Regions from separate parts of the Bacillus sp. JJ1609 genome, predicted to be linked through region 4. Evidence: predicted binding sites of a transcription regulator. Region 4 holds the regulator's gene; each other region holds the start of a gene.
The links. Region 4 encodes Rex, which represses fermentation and respiration genes when NADH is low (regulators of the CRP and FNR family bind a similar motif). Its sites were predicted from a motif close to TTGTGAAATATTTCACAA; they were not measured.
Positions count from the first base shown of each region.

Region 1: the regulator Rex is predicted to act here: its motif matches at 1,575-1,592, upstream of qoxA (cytochrome aa3 quinol oxidase subunit II).
Region 2: the regulator Rex is predicted to act here: its motif matches at 2,488-2,505, upstream of V7654_RS02835 (AtpZ/AtpI family protein).
Region 3: the regulator Rex is predicted to act here: its motif matches at 2,089-2,106, upstream of hcp (hydroxylamine reductase).

Region 1 is NZ_JBALSS010000013.1:23,334-27,541, reverse strand. Features, by position in the region: gene adhE (bifunctional acetaldehyde-CoA/alcohol dehydrogenase) at 1-227, opposite strand, end outside; gene V7654_RS11700 (hypothetical protein) at 369-596, opposite strand; gene qoxA (cytochrome aa3 quinol oxidase subunit II) at 1,625-2,650, shown strand; gene qoxB (cytochrome aa3 quinol oxidase subunit I) at 2,640-4,208, shown strand, end outside.
Region 2 is NZ_JBALSS010000004.1:80,414-84,621, reverse strand. Features, by position in the region: gene V7654_RS02840 (S8 family serine peptidase) at 95-2,404, shown strand; gene V7654_RS02835 (AtpZ/AtpI family protein) at 2,664-2,885, shown strand; gene V7654_RS02830 (ATP synthase subunit I) at 2,892-3,266, shown strand; gene atpB (F0F1 ATP synthase subunit A) at 3,290-4,003, shown strand; gene atpE (F0F1 ATP synthase subunit C) at 4,076-4,208, shown strand, end outside.
Region 3 is NZ_JBALSS010000021.1:77,347-81,554, forward strand. Features, by position in the region: gene V7654_RS16285 (Crp/Fnr family transcriptional regulator) at 1-659, shown strand, start outside; gene hcp (hydroxylamine reductase) at 727-2,028, opposite strand; gene V7654_RS16295 (Hsp20/alpha crystallin family protein) at 2,263-2,736, shown strand; gene V7654_RS16300 (YppG family protein) at 3,255-3,800, opposite strand; gene V7654_RS16305 (YppF family protein) at 3,994-4,191, shown strand.
Region 4 is NZ_JBALSS010000039.1:18,964-23,171, forward strand. Features, by position in the region: gene V7654_RS22165 (CPBP family intramembrane glutamic endopeptidase) at 268-999, shown strand; gene V7654_RS22170 (YdiK family protein) at 1,003-1,203, shown strand; gene V7654_RS22175 (redox-sensing transcriptional repressor Rex) at 1,235-1,891, opposite strand; gene moaC (cyclic pyranopterin monophosphate synthase MoaC) at 1,919-2,413, opposite strand; gene V7654_RS22185 (ABC-F family ATP-binding cassette domain-containing protein) at 2,583-4,208, shown strand, end outside.

The DNA.
Region 1 (4,208 bases), on a different contig from region 4:
ATGATTTTATCTTCATATACACCTCGTTTGGTTTCTTCGACCGCCATTTTTGCAAGCTGCATATGTTGATCCAGTCCAGCTAGCGCCATTTCCTTTACGATGGCATCGATGCTTTCCTGATTAAGCTCACGCATTTCCCCAAGAGCCTTAAGCCCTTTTTCCACCAGGCTATCGACCATTTTAATTACCGGCTGCTGTTCCTTCATTACTTTTTCTGTTGTCGCCATGTGTATAACCTCCAATTAATTTGGTTTCGAATTACTTTCGTCGGATTTGTTTATTGGTATGTTGTATGTAGCCATTGCTGGTAAGACGGTTATTATTTGTTTGTTTGTGATGTATTTCACAATAAGTTTCAAAAAAATATTTCACTCACAAACTGGATTTCTCGGAATTTTTTCAAAGGATAAATCCGTGATGTATCTTGAACCACTTTTCACGATGATGACAAAGTTAACTGTCCAGATGTATGCCGGGATGTTTTCATTCTCTATGAACATCATCGCTTCAAACTCATCACCGACCAATTCTTCAAAAACCTCCTGCGTATAAGTTTCGGTATCAGTAGAGAAAGGCTTAAATTCGCAATAAATCATCTTCACTCACTCCTTTTTCCTTTTCTAATTAAAGGATATCATATGATAAGAATAATAGTTTGTGAAATATTGAACAATGTTTGAACTTTAATCATTTATATAATTGCCTGTTTATTGAGTGATTTGAAGTTACTGATACTCATAAAAATAAAGCGCTTTCATTTTATTTATTATATTAAAATAGAAACTATTAAAAATATCGTTGAGTTTAATTTTGTATTTTTAATTTCATTATATATATCTTCTTTCGATCATTTAAATTTTGGGCCTGTGTTAAACTCGACTGTTGTTTTTTGCTTTTTAGGCTTTGTTATAACTGAATGTTGATTTCACTGTGTTTAATAAATAAAAGGTAAAATTCCGTTTAAATTGAGAAATAGCCTTATTTCCTTAAAAATACAGGAAGTTTTTCCTTTTATATTATCCAAACCTTTGGATTTTGTCTTATTTAGAGTAGTTTATCGGAAGATCTCCGGTTATATCTGCTTCTTAAGTATTCTCTATATACAATAGCCTGAAATTCTCCGTCTATTAATTGTCATACTTACACGAAAAACAACAATGAAGTATAACAGAGAGAAATATCCGAGAAACGTCAGCATATTGAAGACGAAACTAACTTCGGGTTCTAAAATAAAATGTGTCCAAATCTGCTTAATCAACAAAAATTTCTTCCACCTTTAAAATCGTAAATAATATGGAACAAGGTATCCTAAAATATCATACATTGGCTAAAAAGTAGGGCTCATCTATAGAATCCCTTGCTTTTTTAGCGTCAATACCCTTCACAAACATTTCACTGGAATACCATTTTATGTTTTCATATTTTGTTCACAATTACCTGCGAAAGAGGACAAATTTCTATGTTAGAATCATTATTACAAACATACCACTGTGATTTTAATCACACCTTTTGCCACAACTTACCGCCTTTTTTAGGTATAGTTTTGAAATCTTTGTGAACAGATGAGCAAAAGTATGTGATATAATGAACAAGGTTTTTTATCTGAAAGGAGCTGCAGTCAGTGATGAAGAAATCAAAACTTCTATTGCTCTCACTCACCTCAATGATCGCCGTACTGTTATTGAGCGGCTGTGAGAATAATATGGTCGTGTTCAATCCAGAGGGACCGATCGCAAGGCAAATTCTCGATTTAATAAACTTTTCAATTGCATTGATGCTATTAGTTACGGTTGTCGTATTCGGCCTCTTCGCGTTCATCGTATGGAAATACCGAGAACGCAAGGACAATATGGGATATGAGCCGCCAGAAGAACATGGCAGCACTGTATTGGAAATCATATGGACTGTTATCCCAATCCTGATTATCGTCGCTTTGACTATCCCGACGGTAAAAACGATTTACGCAATAGATGAAGTACCTAAAGGCTATGAGGACAAAGAACCTCTTGTCATTAAAGTGACTTCGGCTGACTGGAAGTGGATTTTCAGCTACCCAGAGCAAGGAATTGAGACGGTTAACTACGTTAATATCCCTGAAGACCGTCCAGTTGATTTCAAGCTAACCTCAGCTGGAACCATGCAAAGCTTCTGGGTCCCTGCACTTGGCGGCCAGAAATATACGATGGCACATGCTGAAACACAGCTTTATCTTCTAGCTGATAACCCTGGCTCTTATGTTGGCCGAAATACGAACTTCAATGGGAAGGGATATGCTGGCATGGAGTTTGAAGTCTTGTCTCAAACACAAGAAGATTTTGATAAATGGGTTAAAGAAGTAAAAGAAACTGCTCCAAAGATGACGTTAGCAGAGTATGAAAAGATGCTTGAGCCTTCTCACTTTGGGCGCAAGACATTCTCAAACACTCACTTAGACTGGGTCGACCATTCTGACCATAATTCAAAGAACTACACAAATCCAGAAATGTATTATCCAGGACATGGCTGGCCAGGTAAAATCTTTGAAGATGAAAATAACTATAAAAATAAAGACGGCAACAATGAACAAACAAATCATGAAAACCATGAAAATATGAATCACAAAGAATCTGAAACTACTGACGAGCACGGGGGTGAGCATAGTGGGCATTAAATGGGATGAATTTTTTGTAACAGGCGATCCATTGATTTTTGCTTCTCAAATCGGAATTGCCCTGACGATGGTTGGTATCATCGCTGCACTTACCTATTTTAAAAAGTGGAATTGGCTTTGGACAAATTGGCTGACCACTGTTGACCATAAGAAAATCGGGATCATGTATATCCTGGTCGGTGTGGTCATGTTTTTCCGTGGCGGAATTGACGGCTTGATGATGAAAGGCCAGACAGCCGTACCTGAAAATACCTTCCTGAACGCACAGCACTATAATGAAGTATTCACAACTCACGGTGTCATCATGATCCTTTTCGTTGCGATGCCGCTATTGATTGGACTTATGAACTTTGTGGTTCCGCTGCAAATCGGTGCCCGTGACGTTGCTTTTCCACAGTTGAACGCCCTTAGCTTCTGGCTTACAGTAGCCGGTGCGGCGCTCTTCAATATTTCGTTCATTATCGGTGGTTCACCGGATGCCGGCTGGACTTCCTACTTCCCTCTGGCAGGCAAAGAATTCAGTCCTGGTATCGGGAACAACTTTTACGCAGTAGCCCTGCAAATTGCAGGTGCTGGTACATTGATGACGGGTATTAACTTCGTTGTCACAGTGTTAAAAATGAGAACAAAAGGCATGACATTGATGAGGATGCCGATGTTCACTTGGACATCTTTCATCACATCAATCATTATTGTAGCGAGCTTCCCTATTTTTACAGTTGCTCTTGCCTTAATGACTTTCGACCGCACATTCGGTACCCATTTCTTCACAATATCCGGTGGCGGTATGGATATGCTTTGGGCCAACCTTTTCTGGCTTTGGGGACATCCAGAAGTTTACATCGTTGTCCTGCCTGCATTCGGTATGCTGTCAGACATCATTTCAACATTTTCTAGAAAAACGCTTTACGGCTATAAATCAATGGTCATTTCAATTATCATGATCTCTGTTTTAAGTATGCTTGTATGGGTTCACCACTTCTTCACAATGGGCAACAGTGCTGGTGTAAACTCATTCTTCTCGATTACAACAATGGCAATTGCCATCCCTACTGGGGTTAAAGTTTTTAACTGGCTGTTCACAATGAGAAAAGGCCGAATCAAGTTTACGACTGCGATGCTCTGGTCACTTGCATTTGTACCGAACTTTGTAATCGGCGGTGTAACGGGTGTCATGCTTGCTATGGCGGCTGCTGACTATCAGTATCACAACACATTATTCCTAGTGGCGCACTTCCACTATGTACTAATACCAGGTGTAGTGTTCCCTATTTTTGCTGGCCTTTACTTCTGGTGGCCGAAGATGTTTGGCTATATGCTGAATGAAAAAATTGGTAAATGGCATTTCTGGCTGTTTGTGATCGGCTTTAACGTCACATTCATGCCAATGTTCTTCCTTGGTCTTGATGGTGCAGTACGCCGTGCTTACACCTATTCAGCAGAAACTGGGTTTGCTCCATTAATGATGTTGTCAGCAATCGGTTCAGTGATTCTTGCAGCTGGCTTTGCAGCGCTTGTTTATAACATTTACTGGAGCGCGCGTCATGCTGACCGCAAC
Region 2 (4,208 bases), on a different contig from region 4:
CTAAACCTCCCTTAAACAAAATCTATTCAAAAAAGGGAGGGTAAATAGCTTGAAAAAGTGGAGTATACTAATCGTTTTCCTGGCCTTCATCCTAATGGCTGGATTCAAACCAATTAAGCTTCAGCATCCGCCAATTCCAGCAGAAGATCCTTCCGCGGAAAAAGTAGCGATTGTCCTGACAAAGCACCAATTGACTGAAAAAGAGATCAGCGGTCAGCTTCATAAATTCAAAAATATAAAGCTTCGCCGCATTTTCAAGCATGCGATCAACGGATATTCGGTGGAAGGTCCTATTTCGGAGCTGAGACAGCTAGAAGGTCGGAATGAAATAAAACTAGTATCAGAAGTAAGCACCTATCAGGTTGAAAATGCTCCTTATTTGTCGACCAGTTACCAGAAAATCACCCCGATGTCAGATATCAAAAAAATTGAAATAAACCCAAATCATCATCCAAAACCGTACCGGTCAAGTGATAGTTTTACCGATAATTTTGAACTGATTGGTTCAGAGGCTGTCCGCAGCATTTTGGATAAGAATGGTGAGCGGCTGACGGGCAGGGGTGTAACAATAGGTGTGATTGATACTGGGATCGATTATGATCATCCGGACCTTAGAAGGAATTACGCTGGAGGTCATGACCTGGTAGATGGGGATGAGGATCCGATGGAAACAAAAGGAATTGGGATGAAAAGCACCCTGCACGGCACGCATGTAGCTGGGATTATAGCGGCGAATGGAAGAATGAGGGGAATGGCGCCGGAAGCTAAAATTATTGCCTATAGAGCGCTAGGTCCTGGAGGGAGCGGTACAACTGAACAGGTCATCGCTGCAATCGACCAGGCGATTAAGGATAAGGTAGACATTCTGAACCTTTCTCTTGGCAATGATGTGAATGGCCCCGACCTGCCCATCAGCCTTGCGCTCAATAAAGCTGTAGATAGCGGGATTACAGCAGTTACTTCTTCTGGAAACTCGGGCCCGAACCGATGGACGGTAGGATCACCTGGAACAGCTTCCAAAGCGATTAGTGTTGGAGCCTCAACCCCGCCTATGAAAGTCCCATATGCCACGGGAAATGTTTCAGCTAAGAAAATCCGGCTTGAGCCTTTGCAGGGGTCGGAACAATGGAATAACACCCAAAGTGAGAAAATCGTATTTGCTGGCATTGGCAGAAAAAATGAGATGAAAGATGTAAAAGACAAGCTTGTGATCGTTGAACGAGGGCAGCTTACTTTTACAGAAAAAGCGAAGAACGCCCTCAACGCAGGAGCTGTCGGAGTCATTATTTACAACAATTCAAAAGGAACTTTCTTCGGGAACCTGGAGGAAAGTCTGCCGATACCAGTGGCGGCGATCAGCAAACAAGAAGGAGAATCCCTGAAAAAACAGCTTATAAAAGGCCAAGCTCTATTAAGGATAGAATTAATAGAAGAAAGAGATATCCTTGCCGACTTCAGCTCGCGTGGCCCGGTTACGTCAACATGGGAAATCAAACCGGATATTGTTGCTCCCGGGGTGGCCATAAACAGTACAATTCCAGGAGGATATTTGTCCCTGCAGGGTACGAGCATGGCCGCGCCGCATGTGGCTGGGGCAGCTGCTTTGATCAAACAAGCACATCCAGAATGGGGACCATACGAAATCAAGGCGGCAATTATGAACACAGCCAAGCAGATTGTGAATCGGGACGGACAACATTATCGAACATATGAACAAGGAGCCGGTCGTATCCAGACAGAAGCTGCGATCAAAACCGAAACCATCGTCAAGCCGGGATCGCTGCAATTCGGAAAGTTCCAGCTGGCAGATAATATGCACCGGCATAGTGCAAGGCTTGAAGTCAGGAATACAAGCACACACACGAAGTACTATTCTTTTTCGATGCCAAATTGGGAAACAGGGATTGAATGGGAGATGCCTTTTTCCTTTTCCGTTGAGCCGAATGAAACGAAGATGGTGGAGATCGCAATGACTGCCAGTCCGGAGTTTTTAAAGAAAAAAATTCAGGATGGCAGCCTCGTTCTTGATGATGGCAAAAATAAAATTAGAATTCCTTATTTGTATGTCCTTGAGGAACCAGATTATCCACGAGTCATGGGATTTGATTTCGCACCTGCTGACAATGCCGGTGCCTATCGTTACGAAGTCTATTTGCCTGGCGGCGCTGATGAATTCGGTATCGCCCTTTTCGATCCGGATCAGTATCGCTTTATAGGTTTCCTTGATTGGGGTAGGGGAATTAAAAAAGGAATGATGACAAAAGAAATTCTTGTCGAAAATCTGCCAGAAGAAGGAGTATACTTAGCCAAGGTTTTTGCCAAAAAGGCAGGACGTGAAAGTACGATTGAAACCATTATATCGGTCAAGAAAAATCAGATTGAAAACAAAGCCGGAAGGAACTGAAATCCTTGCCGGCTTTATTTTGAAAAACTATTCGGATTGTTATTTTTAGATAGGGTAAAGGGTATAAAACGCACGTGAAAACTTTGTGAATTTTTTCACGCCAATGGATTGACTTTGATTGGAGCCTATTGTATGCTTATCTAGGTGTAAATGATAGGGTTTTCAAAAATATTTCGACAATATTTTTAAATGTTTTGCTAGAATAAATCCTTACATAGACATACGGACTGTTCAATCCCTAAAACGAGGATGTGATTGAATGCGTCAAAACAAGCGTAATCCATTGCAAGCAATGGCTCTAACGTCCGCGATTCTTTCTCAATTAGTCGGATCTATACTGATTGGCATTTTCTCAGGAAGATGGCTCGATCACAAAGTAGGAACCGAACCACTTTTTCTCATTCTCGGTCTACTCATGGGATTGGCTGCTGGCGTGTACGCCATGCTCCGTTTGATCCAACACTTTTTTTCAGGAGACTAATCTTTAATGTCAGAAATAAACCAAATGTTTCATCGGCAACGTCGGTATATGTACGTACTTTTAGCTGTTTATGTTCTTGGCTGGGGATTTACCTCCTATAAATCAATCTTTGCAGGGTTAGCTCTTGGAACTGCATTCAGTTTCATGATCTTATTGCTTTTAGCAAAAAGAGCGCAAAGCTTTGATAAGGCTGTGTCTCAAGGGAAAAAGGTCCGTTCGCTCGGGTCGGTCTCTCGATTGGCAACAGCGGCAATCGCAGCAATGATTGCATTGGAATATGAAGAACAATTTCATATGGCAAGTGTGGTAGTGGGACTAATGACAACCTATGTTGTTATTATCATAGATTATTTTATTCAAAGTTTTCTACAACATAAATAGCGGGGGAAGAGAGGTGAATACTGTTGCATCATGAAGCTCCATTAGTTCATTTTTTGGGACTTACTTTTAACTTAGCTAATGTCTTAATGATTACAATAGCAAGTGTTATTGTTTTTCTGATTGCTGTTCTTTCTACACGTCGTATGGCGATGAAGCCTACTGGAATCCAGAACTTCTTTGAATGGGTTATGGATTTCGTCAAGGGCATCATCAACAGCACGATGGATTGGAAAGATGGTGGAAGATTCCACATACTTGGACTGACTCTGTTAATGTACATTTTCGTGTCCAATATGCTTGGTCTGCCATTCGCAATCGTGATTGACGAAACATTATGGTGGAAATCACCAACTGCGGACCCAATCATTACTTTAACTTTAGCCGTAATGGTGGTTGCACTTTCCCATTATTATGGAATCAAGTTAAAGGGCGGAAGAGAATATGCAAAGGGCTTTTTCAGTCCGATGAAATTCTTGTTCCCACTTAAGATTATTGAAGAGTTTGCAAACACGCTAACACTTGGTTTGCGTCTCTACGGTAACATTTATGCTGGTGAATTATTACTATCTTTGCTTGCAGGCGGTTTGGCTGCATCGGGGATTGTTGGTACTATCGCAGCGATTCCTTTAACACTGGTTTGGCAAGGATTCTCCATCTTTGTTGGTACGATCCAAGCCTATATTTTCACCATGTTAACAATGGTTTATCTGTCCCATAAAGTCAGTCATGACCATTAAAAATAAACCTGTTCATATGAACAACAATTTTTTTAAAAAATTTTTCTATACAAACTAAGGAGGAACAAAATAATGAATCTTATAGCAGCAGCAATCGCAATCGGACTAGCAGCAGTAGGCGCTGGTATCGGTAACGGACTTATCGTTGGACGTACAGTAGAAGGTATCGCTCGTCAGCCAGAAGCACGTGGTTTACTTCAAACTA
Region 3 (4,208 bases), on a different contig from region 4:
GTTTCTCGCTTTTTAGAGACCTGGATGATCATGATTTAGAAAAAATTGTTGAAATATCGATTTCCAGGGAATGGAAGAAAAACAGCCATGTATTCCTTCAGGGAGATCCGCTTGAAAATGTATATTTTATTAATGAAGGGAAAGTAAAGATTTACAAAAGCGATGCAAATGGACGGGAGCAGATTGTTGCAATTCTTAAAAAAGGAGAAATGTTCCCACATGTTGGCTTTTTCCGCAAAGGGGGTTATCCTGGCTATTCAGAAGTGTTAGAGCAAACGAGCCTTGTTGTCGTGCCTATTTCGCAGTTCGAGAAGGTCCTTGTCGAAAATCCTCATTTGAGCATTAAGGTATTTAAAGTGCTTGGAGAAAAGATTGTTGACCTGCAGGAAAGGCTTGAGGCACAAATTTTGAATAACACATATGAACAAATCGTAAAACTGCTATTAAGGCTTGGAGAGCTACACGGCGAAAAACAAGAAAATGGCACAATACTTCTAAAGTCCGATTTTACAAATAAAGATTTGGCAAACATGATTGGCACGACAAGGGAAACAGTAAGCAGGACCCTTACCCGAATGAAGAAGGATCAGGTTATTTTTACTGACCATCATGGAAATATGATTTTGGACACTGAGTTATTGTTGAATGAACTTATATAAGGACTGCCTCCTCCAGAATACACAAGCCCGCTGCATTATATCAGCGGGCTTTTAACATTTTTATTTTTTATTCTGTCTTGCTTAATTGCATCATTGTTTCCATATCTTCCTGCGCTGTTGTAATCAGTTTCAAATTAAAGGTATCCTGAAGCACCTGCATCACACCTTCAGAAATGAACTCAGGCGGCTTTGGTCCAATACGGATATCCTGGATGCCTAGGCTGAACAGTCCCAGCAGGATGGCTACTGCTTTTTGCTCGAACCAGGAAAGAACGATGCTCACTGGAAGTTCGTTCACATCGCATTCAAAAGCATCTGCCAATGCTTTAGCAATCTTAACGGTGGAAACAGAGTTATTACATTGTCCGAGGTCAATGTATCTCGGAATATCCGTACCTGGAACAACTCCGTAATCAACATCGTTAAAACGGAACTTACCGCATGAAGTAGTCAGAATTACTGCCTCAGGAGGAAGAGATGTTGCAAGCTCACGGTAGTATTCGCCGCCTTTTCCTGGCGCGTCGCAGCCTGCGATGACGAAGAAGCGCTTAATCTTTCCATCTTTCACTGCCTGAATGACTTCTGGAGCTAGACCAAGTACAGTTTCGTGGTGGAAACCTGTAACTAGAGTTTCTTCAGAATTCATATCGGCTTCTGGAAGCTCCAATGCTTTTTCAATCAACAAGGAGAAATCATCATTTTCAATTTTTCTTACATTTTCAAGTCCTGCCACTTCGTAAGTAAACATACGATCTGCGTAGGATCCTTTAATTGGCATTACGCAGTTTGTCGTCGCAAGAATCGCTCCGGGGAATTTTTCAAACAGGCGGCGCTGGTCAAACCATGCCTTCCCGATGTTCCCTTTAAGGTGCGGGTATTTTTTCAATGCTGGATAGCCATGGGCAGGCAGCATCTCTGAGTGAGTATAAATATTAATGCCTTTTCCTTCTGTCTGTTTAAGCAGTTCTTCTAAGGCGAATAAATTATGGCCAGTAACAACGATGCACTTACCTTCAATCTTATTCTGGCTTACACGAACGGGCTGTGGAATGCCCAGACGGCTAGTGTGTGCTTCATCTAGCATTTCCATTACCCGCACTGCTGATTGGCCAACTTTCAATGCCATATCAATATGCTCCTGAACATTGAAGTTGGAATTGGTCAATGTCATATATAGTGCTTCGTGAGTAGTTGCGTCTACAAACGGGTCTGTAAATCCAAGCTGATTAGCATGCGTCCTATATGCTGCAATTCCTTTTAAGGCAAAAATAATGGTATCCTGCAGGCTCGCAATTGTTTCATCTTTTCCGCAAACTCCTACGACTTTACAGCCGCCTGTTGGTGTCTGTTCACATTGGTAACAAAACATGTGTATTCCCCTCTTCTGCTTTATTTACTGTTTCAGCATACAAAGGAACACAAATTTGTTATGTGACCTAAATCACACTAAAGGCATTTTTCACAAAGTGTTCATAAAACGATGGCAAAAAAAAAAACGCAGGAATGATTTGATCTAACAAGCATGTGCAGAGAATAATTGAACACGGACATTCTGTCTCTCATATTCTATTATAAGAATTTCTGCAGAGGAGGATGAGACACGATGGCACCTAACCATCCTGATCGCCCAAAAAGACATGAAGCCCTGGAACAATGGTTTAAATCAATGAATCAAATCATGCAGGAAAAACCTGTAAAAGGAATATTGCAAAGTATTGACGATTTTTTCAGACAGCCCTTCCCCTATTCCCCAATTCATGTTGCCTTAAATGAAACAGACACGGAATATGAAGTGACAGCTGAACTGCCAGGTATTAAAAAAGACCAGATTTCCATCGATGTAATAAACAACTCGTTGACGATCACTCTAAATAAGTCAGAGACATCTACTGAAATCAACGATTTAGAAAAAACACACAAGCACAGATCCTCAATGCAAAGATCCAGCAGAACCATACCATTTGCTCAGCCTATTAACGAGAGGAAAATACGGGCTTCCTACATCGATGGTCTACTCAAAATAAAAATTGCTAAGAAACCAGGTAAGAAAATAGATATTTTAATAGATCAAGACTAAAAAAGCAGGCAATCGCATGCTTTCTGTTTGTAGACAAAAAGGGTTCGAAATGTTCTCATTCCGAACCCTTTTTGCGCATCGATGACTAGAGCAGAAAGTGCAAGACTCAAACGGGGCAGGTAAGCGATAAAATATCCTCTAGAGACTCTAGCAAATAGTCATAAGCAACCTTCAAAGAACCATTCAACCCGTTTTGACACACACGAATGAGGGTGGACTAGAAAAAGGACACATTAAATTGGTCCACCAATAAAGCCTCTTGGTTACTTGATAGTATAAAAATTGGAAAAAGAGGACACCAATAAGGCCTCTTGGTTATCTGATAGTACAAAAAATTGGAAAAAGGAGTCGCCAATAAGGCCACTTGGCTACCTGGAAGAACAAAAAATGGAAAAATACGTCACCAATATGGCCACTTGGCTAACTAAAAGAGCACAAAAGAAAGACTGTAAACAAGCTCGATTTTTACCGAGTTTGTCTACAGTCTGAGCAGAGCAGGCAATCGCCTGCTTTTGCTTTTACACTTTAAACATTCCGCCGAGCCCTTTAACCAGAGATGAAACCTGAGTCACTGCATTCATCATCTGGCCTGCGGTGTCTACCATCTTATTGACATCAAGATTCCCGTCCTGGCTTTTAAATGAATTCATGATTGATTGCAATCCTGATGGCTGCTTTGGCATAAATGCCTGCTGTGGATAAGGATTGTAATTTTGAAATTCAGACTGCTGGCTGTAGTATCCGTAAATCGGGTCATCCTCTGGCTGGAGCGGATTTTGGAAAAGCATTTTTGAATAATTATTCTTTGGTTGCGCCATTGAATATTGTTGGTTCCATTGAGGATTGCCCTGCATATATGGATTGATTGGGTAATCCTGCTGTATATATTGATTTTGCCAATTTCCCTGCATGCTGTTCCATTGAGGGTTTACATATTGTTGAGGGTACGGCTGCTGCCGGTTCAAACCTTGATTATTCCCATTCCAATTATAAGTTCCCTGATAATATTGATTTTCCCAAAACTGTGGCTGATAGGCATGCGTCTTGTTCCTGCGGCCAAACATGGGCGAACATCCTCCTCCATAGTTCATTACGATATCTTATGATGTAATCGCCCAGATGGTGATAGGGTTTGGAAATGCCTTCCGCTTTTGTCTAATGATGAAAATAATTGTCGGAAGTTTAAATTTTTGAAAAATAAAGGACAATTCCATTTTCATGATACGATGAGTTCAAATGATGGAGGAGGATGAAAAGATGAACGTTCACGAACTTAAAAATCTATTTGCCCAAACAAAAGAATACACTCCGGAACATGTGAATGAATTACTCGATTTCACAAAAAAATCGTATATTCAGAATGAAATAACCATTAATGAATACCGGAACCTTGTTCGTGAGCTGGAATTGCAAGGAGCCTTCATTCCAGAAGATCAGAAAGAATTCTCTATCTAAATAAAAAATTAAAGCAC
Region 4 (4,208 bases):
ACAGCAAGGACTATTTTTCGTTCCCTTTCCACAATGTTCGACGGCAAATTTCTCCGAATTTTAATATAAGCTTGTATAAAAAAGGCCACCTTAAAGAGTATGCGGTTTCCCCGAATATTTAACCATTTATTTTAGGCAGCATCCTACGATTTGAACTTTCAAGCTGCTTACTAGTAAAATGGAGAGATAGCATTACGGAACTTTAATCATATTAAAACGTATATAAAGTCATTAAGTTTACGAAAAGGCCTAAAAGGAGTTTTTATATTGAAAAAGGAATACTGGTACATTATCATCGCCTATATTGTCATGCAGCTTTCAAGCCTGGTCGGAATTCCGCTCGTTGCCTTTGTGGGAGCTGGTATGGGTAAGAGTCTTAAGGAAATGGAAACCCTATCGATTCCTTACTGGCTTGTCATCAGCTTTACACTTACACTGATCATCGTGCTGCTGATTTTACGGAAAGAATCAAAGATGCAGGCAGATTTGCGCGGAATGGCATCGCCAGCAAGCTCGGCTGCCTGGGCCGTCGCAGGTGTATTTCTTGCATTGATGGCTCAATCCTTTGCAGCAAGCATTGAAAGGCTGCTCGGAATTGAAATGGGCTCGGAAAATACTCAGGAGATTATCAACCTCATTGAGAACTTTCCGATTGTGATTCTTGTCAGCTCGATCATCGGGCCAATTTTAGAAGAAATCGTCTTCCGAAAAATCATCTTCGGAAGCCTGCATAAGAAAATGAATTTCTTTTTTGCTGCGTTAATCAGTTCAGTGATCTTTGCACTCGCGCATTTCGAGCCGGAGCATGTCATCCTGTATTCGGCCATGGGCTTTACGTTTGCTTTCCTTTATGTAAAAACAAAGCGGATCATCGTTCCGATCATAGCCCATGTCACAATGAATACGTTCGTTGTCCTGCTTCAATCCGTATTCAGGGAAGACATCGAGAGAATGATAAGAGAAGCAGAAAAAATCCAGAGCTTTATTGGGGGACTTTAAGTTATGAAGCAATCGCCTTTATTTTCAGGCATTGTCTACATCTTGCTAGGCAGCTTGTTCACCTACTTCGCCATCCAGAATGTCAATGAAACCGGCTGGGGATTCTTCACTTACCTCCTCGTCATGCTCGCGACCTTCGACTTCGGTTCAGGCATCCGGATGATCCTGTTCCATTTCAAACTCAAGCAAATCCAGAAAAAATAGCCTCTTCATCCCGAAGAGGCTATTTTTCTTATTATTCTTCTGTTTCAGAATTAGTCGGATAATGCTTGAGGAAATAAATCAATGATTGCAGCTCTACAGACAGGTCAATATGGTGAATCCTGATAGAGTTGGGTACATTCAATCGTGCAGGTGTAAAATTTAGAATTCCCTTGATATTCGCCTGGACCAATCGGTCGGTAATAGGCTGTGCTACCGCAGACGGCACGGTAAGGATGGCCACCTGAATACCTTCCTCGACGACTTTTTTGTCCAGCTCATCCATGTGATATACAGACACATCACCCATTATGGTGCCTACTTTGCCCTCATCCACATCAAAGGCAATTTCGATTTTCGTATTATTGTTTTTTGAGAAATTATAATTTAAAAATGCCGTTCCAAGATTCCCGACCCCGATTAGCGCCACTTTGGTCAGCTCGTCCTGATCCAGTGTCTTTCGGAAAAATGTCAGGAGATAATTCACATTGTAGCCGTACCCCTTTTTACCTAAGGCTCCAAAGTAAGAAAAATCCCTTCTGATTGTCGCTGAATCCACTTTTACCGCTTCACTTAACTCCGCAGATGACACTCTTTGTTTACCTGAAGAATGTAAGTTCAATAAGAAGCGATAATACAGCGGCAAGCGTTTTGCGGTTGCCTGCGGAATTTTCATAGGTTCGTTCGTCATTCTCCATCCTCCACCCAATTAAAATTTCTATTTAAGCTTCTCTTCTCTCTTAAAATCGCCGTTTTTCCCACCGGTTTTCTCGACTAAATACGTCTTGCCGATCACCATGCCCTTGTCTACGGCCTTGCACATATCATAAACAGTCAGCGCACATGCTGAAGCTGCTGTTAACGCTTCCATTTCCACACCTGTATTTCCTTTTGTTTTTACAGAGGCGGTGATATTTAAACTATAGTCATTTCCATTTTGCTCCCAATCAAAGCTGAGGTCAATGCCTGTTAATGGAAGTGGATGGCACATTGGGATAATTTCCGACGTCTTCTTGGCCGCCATGATGCCCGCTACCTGTGCAACCGCCAGCACATCCCCTTTTTTCATCTTATTTTCTGTGATTCTTATATATATATCTTCATTCACAATTATGCTTGAATGGGCGATTGCCGTGCGGACCGTCTCAGGTTTATCGCTGACATCCACCATTTTCGCTCTGCCTTCTTCGTTAAAATGAGTAAATTCTGACATATTCAAGCTCCCTTCAACCAAATGATACACTATTTTCACAAAGTTGTGTGTGAACTTTGTTGCTGACTTCACAAATTCCTTGTCATTCCTAGTTTTTGGTGGATCTCATATATTGCCGAGCCTATGTGAATGGGTTACACTATCTCTAAGGCTATAGAGGTGAAAAATAATGATATTATTACAAGTTAATCAGCTGACAAAATATTTCGCTGCTGATCTTATTTTATCGAATATAAAGTTTGAAATACAGACCCATGACCGTGTTGCTTTAGTTGGCCGCAACGGAGCGGGCAAATCGACCCTGCTGAAGATCATCGCCGGGCAGGAGGCGCATGACAGCGGTGAGATCATCCGCCCTAAAGGGACGACGATCGGGTACCTGGCACAGAATACAGGTCTCGAATCCGAAAAAAGCATCTGGGAAGAAATGCTAGGCGTTTTTAACCATCTGCATTCCATGGAAAAAGATCTGCGGCGGCTAGAGGAAAAAATGTCAGATTCTGACATTCTGACAAATCAGACTGAATATGACAGAGTTCTCAAGGAATATGATCTCTTGCAGGTCCAGTTCAAGGAGAAAGGCGGTTATCAATATGAAGCCGACATCCGCTCCGTACTCCATGGCCTGAACTTCCATACATTTGATTATTCCACAAAAATATCCACATTAAGCGGAGGCCAAAAAACAAGGCTTGCTTTAGCTAAACTCCTTTTGACCCGCCCGGATATTTTAATTCTGGACGAACCGACAAACCACCTAGATATCGACACTCTTTCTTGGCTGGAAAAGTACCTTCAGGGCTATGATGGAGCAATCCTGATTGTTTCCCATGACCGTTACTTCCTTGATAAAGTCGTAAATCAGGTATATGAAATTTCTCGCCATCAGCTGGCAAAATTCCCTGGGAACTACACCTCTTACTTGAACCAAAAAGCTGAAAACTACGAACGGGATATGAAGCTTTTTGAAAAGCAGCAGGATGAGATTTCAAAGCTCCAGGATTTCATCCAGAGAAACCTTGCGCGTGCTTCTACTACTAAAAGAGCTCAAAGCCGCAGGAAACAGCTAGAAAAGATTGACCGGATGGACAAGCCACTTGGCGATGAAAAATCCGCTTCATTTAGCTTTCAGATTGAACGCCAGAGCGGAAACGATGTCCTAAAGGCTGATTCACTCGCTGTAGGATATAGCGATGACGCCGTTTCTGAAAATATCTCATTCAATCTATCTCGGGGCGATAGCACTGCCTTAGTTGGACCAAACGGTGTCGGCAAATCAACCTTGCTGAAGACAATCGTTGAAAAGCTTCCTTCGATCGCCGGCAGCATCCACTATGGTTCAAACGTATCGATCGGTTATTATGACCAGGAACAGGCTGAGCTAAGCTCAAATAAAAAGGTACTAAACGAGCTTTGGGACGAATATCCACTTAAGCCGGAAAAAGAAATTCGCACTATTCTGGGCAATTTCCTATTCTCCGGCGACGATGTATTGAAAATTGTCTCCACTTTGAGCGGCGGCGAAAAAGCACGTCTTGCCCTTGCTAAGCTAATGCTGCAAAAATCAAACTTCTTAATTCTGGACGAGCCGACGAACCACTTGGATTTAGACAGCAAAGAAGTGCTTGAAAACGCACTAATCGATTATCCAGGCACAATCCTGTTTGTTTCGCACGACCGTTATTTTATCAACAGGATCGCCACAAAGGTCATTGAACTCGACCGCAATGGTGCAGCCGAATTCCTGGGTGATTATGATTATTACCTTGAGAAAAAGCTCGAACAGCAAGAACTG